2 linked regions of the Indioceanicola profundi genome follow. The protein of the gene in region 1 interacts with the protein of each later gene in a pairwise test. Links are inferred from orthologs where the notes say so. Each region holds a gene or a part of one and is shown on either strand. Other genes may lie near its edges.

Region 1 (3,497 bases):
ACGGCGCCCGGCTCGAACCCCTCCCCCACCGGCGGGTAGTGCAGCACGCGGAACAGGCTGCGGTCGCTGCCGCGCATCATGTCCGGCAGCGGCTCCGACAGGTGGTCACGCACATCCGCCGGGATCGTGCTCTGGATCCATTCAAGCAGGGTGATGCCGAGTTCGTTGAGGGCCGCATACATCCGGTCGGTGGAGTCCTTGACGCCGGCCGGCAGGCGGCGGTTCGGATAGACGTGGTAGAACTCCTTCAGGTCCTTGACCTTACTGTCCTTGGCGTTCTCGGACTTGAAGGGGAAGTAGCCGTCCTGGGCAACCGGATCGAACAGGAACCCGTGCTTCTCCTCCGACGCGAAGAAGGCCGCCCATTCGGCATAGAGCTGCCGGATCAGCCCGGCATCGATGGGGTGGTTGCGCAGCACGGCGAAGCCGGTGCTGTGCAGGGACCGGGTGAACTGGGCGGCGGCGTCCGGCGACGCGAAATCCACGGTTTCGATATTGAACATGGCGGCGGTCTTCTTCTGCTGGCGCGCGCAGGACGGCACGCGCGGTCATCCCGTCTTTCTGGGGTCCGGCGCGTGAACCGTCAACTGCGGCGTTGGCAGGTGGCGGACGGCCGCCTGCTCACCCGGCCTGATCCGCCGGGACCACGAAGCTGTCGATCACCTTCTTCAGGCCCGCGGCGTCGAAGGCGATCTCGAGCTTGTCATTGTCCACGGTGCGCACCGTGCCGTAGCCGAACTTCTGGTGGAAGACCCGGCTGCCGGGATTGTAGGCCCGGTCGGGGCGGGAGCGGGGCTTCACCTCATAGGCGGTGCCCTCGATCACCCGGGCCGGGGCCTGGGGTGCCCGCTGGCCCATGCGGTTGAAGCGCTCATTGAAGCCGGATGCCGCCCAGGTGCCGCCCTGTGCGCCGTAGCCGGCCCCGTACCCGCCGAAACCGCCGCCGGCGATGCCGGGATTGTTCTCCACCTCGATATGCTCCGGCGGCAGCTCCTCCACGAAGCGGGAAGCGATGGAGCTGGCCCAGGAGCCGTGGATGCGGCGGTTGGCGGCGTGGCTGATATGGACGCGCTTGCGGCCGCGGGTGATGCCGACATAGGCCAGCCGCCGCTCCTCCTCCAGCCCGGCGATGCCGTTCTCGTCCAGGGTGCGCTGACTGGGGAAGACGCCCTCCTCCCAGCCGGGCAGGAAGACGACATCGAACTCCAGCCCCTTGGCCCCGTGCAGGGTCATCAGGCTGACCTGCTCCGCCCCGCTGCTGTCGGCATTTTCCATCACCAGAGAGACGTGTTCCAGGAACCCGGTCAGGTTCTCGAACTCGCCCATGGCGTTGATGAGTTCCTTCAGGTTCTCCAGCCGGCCGGGCGCCTCGGGCGTTTTGTCCTCCTGCCACATGCGGGTATAGCCGCTCTCATCCAGGATGGTCTGGGCGAGGTCGGTATGGTCCAGCGTTTCGATCTGGCCCTGCCAGCGGGCGATGTCCTGCATGAGCGCGCGCAGCGTGGCGCGCATCTTGGGCTTCAGCTCGTCCGTTTCCGTCAGCCGCCACGCGGCCTCCGTCAGGGGAACGCCCAGCGCACGGGCGGCTTGGTAGAGCTGCTGCACGGTGGCGGGGCCGATGCCACGCTTCGGCGTATTGATGATCCGCTCGAACGCCAGATCGTCGTCGGGCTGCGAGACGACCCGCAGATAGGCCAGGGCGTCGCGGATCTCCAGCCGCTCATAGAAGCGGGGGCCGCCGACCACCTTGTAAGGCAGGCCCAGCGTGATGAACCGTTCCTCGAACTCGCGGGTCTGGAAGCCGGCGCGGACCAGCACCGCGATCTCCGACAGCTTGATGCCCTTGCGTTGCAGCGCCTCGACCTCGTCCCCGACCCAGCGGGCCTCCTCCTCCGCATCCCAGAGGCCGCGGACCCTGACCTTCTCCCCGCCTTCGAATTCGGTCCAGAGCTGCTTGCCGAGCCGGCCCTGGTTGTTGGCGATGATGCCGTGGGCAGCGCCCAGGATATGGGCGGTGGAGCGATAGTTCTGCTCCAGCCGGATCACGGCCGCGCCGGGGAAATCCTGCTCGAACCGCAGGATGTTGCCGACCTCCGCCCCGCGCCAGCCATAGATCGACTGATCGTCATCCCCGACGCAGCAGATGTTCTTGTGGGCCTGGGCCAGCAGGCGCAGCCACAGATACTGGGCCACGTTGGTGTCCTGGTACTCGTCCACCAGGATGTAGTGGAAGCGCCGGTGGTATTCGGCCAGCACATCGATATGCTGCTGGAACAAGGTGATGTTGTGCAGCAGCAGATCGCCGAAGTCGCAGGCGTTCAGGGTGCGCAGCCGCTCCTGATATTGGCGGTACAACTCTAGCAGGCGGCCGTTCGCCATGTCGCCGGCATCCTGGGACTTCAGCCGGTCGGGGGTCAGCGCGCGGTCCTTCCACCGCTCGATGGCGGACAGCAGCACACGGGCCGGCCACTTCTTCGAATCCACATTCTCCGCCTCCATCAACTGCTTCAGCAGGCGGATCTGGTCGTCGGTGTCCAGGATGGTGAAGTTGGGCTTCAGCCCCACCAGCTCGGCATGGCGGCGCAGAATGCGAGCGGCGAGCGCGTGGAAGGTGCCCATCCACCAGCCTTCCGACTGGCTGCCCAGCAGATTGTCCACCCGGTCCCGCATCTCCTTCGCCGCCTTGTTGGTGAAGGTGACGGTCAGGATCTGCCAGGGCGTCGCGCGGCGGGTCAGCAGGATATGGGCCAGCCGGGTGGTCAGCACCCGCGTCTTTCCGGTGCCGGCGCCGGCCAGCACCAGCACCGGTCCGTCCACGGCCTCCACCGCCTCCCGCTGGACCGGGTTCAGCCCGTCCAGATAGGACATGTGACGGCCCAGCGCCGGCGGCATCGGCGGCGGGGCGTCGTGATCGTCGCGGTCCCGCGGCTTGGCGGGAACGGGCGGGCGGGCGGGGGGTGTGGAGAACAGGTCGGCCATGGCCGGAACATATATAGCACAAGCCGCGGCCGGTCATCCCCCCGGCGGCACGATCGCCCTTCCCCGTTGTTGCTCCTGCCGCCCGCATGTCACGACCGATTTCGTTGCGGAAGCTGCGGCGGGGTGGGAAGATGGCGAGGCCCGATGGCGGGCGTGGAGGAGCAAGGGATGGTGTCCGTGCGGTTGAACGATCCGAAGACGCTGGAAGCGATCGGAATCCTGGCCGGCGTGCTGGATGAGATCACGGGGCCGGAGCGGCTGGAGTGCTTGATGGCTGCCAATGCCCTGCGCCAGGTGGTGGAGACCAAGTCGGAAACGGCGTTGAACTTCGCCCGCCAAGCCTTCGAGTCGCTGGACGGCGACGTGCGCCGTCGCATCCAGTCCGATGCCACGGATACGGCCGTCCAGTTCATTGAGCGGTCGCGCCGCAGCGTGCCCCCCCTGCTTCAGAGGCCCGCGGTGCCGAAATCCAGCGGCAGCTCCGTGCTGGACGCGATCAATTCCGGCGGGATGCGCAC
Region 2 (3,377 bases), 2.7 Mb from region 1 along the record:
CCAGCGCCTTCACGGCGATATAGAGCTCGAAATACTCGTATTCGTTCTGCTCGCCGTTCTGGATGTTGACCACGGGCTGGTTCAGCATGAAGGGCGAGAGGTCGAACATCTGGACCGCGCGCTCGATCTTGCCCAGCTCCTCCAGCGTGATCGGCGGCTTGGTCTTCTGCTGCTCCCCCTCGCCGATGCCGTCCTTGTTCAGCCCCTCGATGAAACGGATGACGTTCACGAAGTTGAGCGACAGCTCCATGATGGAATAGAGGCTGTCCTCCCCATAGGGATTCCGCTTCATCATCTGGGTGCGCGACAGCATCAGCTTCTCGATCTTCGAGCAGACCTCGGAAATCAGTGAGAATTTGATGCCCTTGTACAGAACGATGACGTCATCGTTGGACAGGCTGAAAACCTGGAGATAGGCGGACTGGTCCGCAGTCTCCTGCATGGCGCGCTTGATGGACATGGCGTCCAGGTTGGACTTGTCCTTCAGCAGCGACATGTGCAGATGGATCAGGCGCAGCCCCTGCACCTCCCGCTTCGCCGATTGGAGCAGGGTCAGGAGCTTCTGATCGTCATAGTCGGGCTTTTCCGGGACCGCGGCAGTGCGCTCCCCCGGCTTGACCCTGACCCAATCCCGCTTCGGTGCGTTGCCTCGGTTCATCCCCGCCCTGCGATCAACACCCCCGCTTCGAGCCCTGCCCCACCGAGGCTCGAGATGAATAGCTCGACGGCTCATGGACGGGGGCTCCATAAGCCATCGCACTACTATACGAATTTTCGGATGTCAGAATACTAAGAAAATTGGATCAATCTATCCGGGTCGCAATTCGGCACAGCTGCTGCTTTTATATCATAAGGCATAGACCCGGAGGTAAAGGAAACGGCCGGCCTGCATGGGGCAGGCCGGCCGGGTCCAGGTCCGCGCGGGCGGAGAGATCACATGTGGATGGGGCGGCCATCCACGGCTAGGCAGGCTTCCTTGATCGCCTCGGTCAGGGTCGGGTGGGCGTGGCTGGTACGGGCCACATCCTCGGCCGACGCGCCGAACTCCAGCGCCAGCCCCAGTTCTTCAATCATGTCGCCGGCATTCGCGCCGATGATGTGGGCGCCCAGGATCTTGTCGGTCTTGGCATCCGCCAGGATTTTCACGAAGCCCTCGGTGGCCTGCATGGCGCGGGCGCGGCCATTGGCGGTGAAGGGGAACTTGCCGACCTTGTAGGCGACGCCCTCGGCCTTCAACTGCTCCTCCGTGCGGCCGACCTGGGCCACTTCGGGCCAGGTGTAGACCACGCCGGGGATGGCGTCGTAGTTGATGTGCCCCGACTGGCCGGCCATGATCTCGGCGCAGACGACGCCCTCTTCCTCCGCCTTGTGGGCCAGCATCGGGCCGGCGATCACGTCGCCGATGGCCCAGATGCCGGGCACGTTGGTGCGGAAATGGTCGTCGGTCTTGACCCGCTTGCGCTCATCCAGCTCGACGCCGGCGGCCTCCAGCCCCAGCCCCTCGGTGTAGGGGCGGCGGCCGATGGCGACCAGCACCACGTCGGCCTCGATGGTTTCGGCATCGCCGCCCTTGGCCGGCTCCACCGTCAGGCGGACCTTCTCGCCCTCCACCACGGCTCCGGTGACCTTGGTGGACAGCTTGAAGCTCAGCCCCTGCTTGCCCAGGATGCGCTGCATCTGCTTGGAGACCTCGCCGTCCATGCCGGGCAGGACGCGGTCCAGATACTCCACGACCAGCACCTCAGCACCCAGGCGGGACCAGACGCAGCCCATCTCCAGCCCGATATAGCCGCCGCCGATCACGACCAGCTTGCCCGGCACCTTGTCCAGCGCAATGGCGCCGGTGGAGCTGACGATGCGCTTCTCGTCGATCTCCACGCCCGGCAGCGGCAGCACGTCGGAGCCGGTGGCGATCAGGATGTTCCTGGTCTCGATGGTCTCGGCGCTGCCGTCGGCCTTGGTCACCTTCACCCGGCCCGGCGCCTCGATGCTGCCGCGGCCGTGGAAGCGGGTGATCTTGTTCTTCTTGAACAGGAACTCCACGCCGGTGACGTTGGACTTCACCACATCGTCCTTGTGCTTCATCAGCGTGGGGAAGTCGAGTTCGACCCCGCTCACCTTCACGCCGAAGCCGGCCAGGCTGTGCGCCGCCTCATGATACTTCTCGCTGGCGGTCAGCAGCGCCTTGGAAGGGATGCAGCCGACATTGAGGCAGGTGCCCCCCAGCGTGTCCCGCATCTCCACGCACGCCGTCTTCATGCCGAGCTGTGCCGCCCGCACCGCTGCAACATAGCCGCCGGGGCCGCTGCCGATGACGACGAGGTCGAAAGGTGAGTCAGCCATGGGAAACCGCTTCTTGTTGTGGTGCCGATTGGGGGGCCGGATAGCCCGCATCCTTATCGCAAGGCAACGCACGCACCGCAACACCCGGACAAACAAGGCATCCCTTCTTCCCCGGCATGCGGCAGCTCCCTCCCCCGTTTGGCCGGCAGGCCTAACCAAAAGTAGGTCTTCGCATCCGATAATTAGGGGGCCACCTTATTTAGAACGTCCTTAACGAAAATGCGCTCTCCTGCAAAATCGAGCGCCGAAGGGGGAGGAACCAGGATGCCGGATGCCGCACACGGAAGTGTGTTTACAGTCGATGCAGGCAGAACTTCACTGCGCGGCTCCGCGGTCGCCGAACTGGCCAAGGAGGTCGGGGACCTCGGCGTCGCCATCGCGGATGTGGCCGGCCATGTGGAGGATGTGAGCGGCCGGCTGGGGGATCAGGCCGGCATCTTCCGGGAGTTGCAGGCCGATGCCCACGGCATGACCCGCGGCAATGCCCGAATCGCCGAGGCGCTGGCCGCCTCCCGTGCCGTCTCCACCCGCGTGGAGGGGGAGATCGCGGACAGCCGCGTAAGGGTGGATGAGGCCATTCAGACCATCCGCGCCCTGGCGGAGGATGTGACCGGGATCGAGCAGAAGCTGGCCGGGCTGCAGGACGCCCTGGCCCGCGTCGGCAAGGTGGCGCATGAGATCAACGCCATCGCCAAGCAGACCAACCTGCTGGCCCTGAACGCCACCATCGAGGCGGCGCGGGCCGGGGCCGCCGGCCGCGGCTTCGCCGTGGTCGCGACGGAGGTAAAGAGCCTGGCCGGCAAGACGGCGGAGGCGACGCAGGAGATCGATGCCACGCTGCGCCTGCTGACGGAGCAGACCCGCGAACTGGCCCAGCGCAGCGCGGCCGGCGTCGCCAAAGCCGGCACGGTGCGCGAAGGCACCCACCGCATCGGAGAGGTGATGCAGGTGGTGGCCGGAGCCATGGGGGAAATGGGCCGGGAGCGCGACCGTATCGGCAGCGCCGCGGAGGAGGTCGGGACCAGCATCACCCA

What was found. Proteins that work in one complex are often made in the same cells at the same time.
Region 2: the proteins of DOL89_RS03070 (region 1) and lpdA interact in binary tests that used the Escherichia coli proteins (3 or more experiments, as listed by UniProt). The link is inferred for Indioceanicola profundi from one-to-one orthologs.

What each region holds. Positions count from the first base shown.
Region 1 is NZ_CP030126.1:635,584-639,080, reverse strand. What follows is about bases 258-3,250. They hold DOL89_RS03070 (ATP-dependent helicase), read right to left. Parts: upstream 2,893-3,250; coding sequence 622-2,892; downstream 258-621. Other genes in these bases: DOL89_RS03065 (hypothetical protein), read left to right, coding at 3,157-3,250; DOL89_RS03075 (isopenicillin N synthase family dioxygenase), read right to left, coding at 258-542. Also shown: more of DOL89_RS03075, read right to left, coding at 1-257; more of DOL89_RS03065, read left to right, coding at 3,251-3,497. UniProt on the Escherichia coli protein: A helicase with DNA-dependent ATPase activity. Unwinds DNA duplexes with 3'-5' polarity. Translocates on single-stranded DNA with 3'-5' polarity. Initiates unwinding more efficiently from a nicked substrate than double-stranded DNA.
Region 2 is NZ_CP030126.1:3,365,700-3,369,076, reverse strand. Bases 139-3,011 are described here. They hold lpdA (dihydrolipoyl dehydrogenase), read right to left. Parts: upstream 2,344-3,011; coding sequence 934-2,343; downstream 139-933. Other genes in these bases: DOL89_RS16085 (methyl-accepting chemotaxis protein), read left to right, coding at 2,608-3,011; DOL89_RS16095 (hypothetical protein), read right to left, coding at 139-658. Also shown: more of DOL89_RS16095, read right to left, coding at 1-138; more of DOL89_RS16085, read left to right, coding at 3,012-3,377. UniProt on the Escherichia coli protein: Lipoamide dehydrogenase is a component of the glycine cleavage system as well as of the alpha-ketoacid dehydrogenase complexes.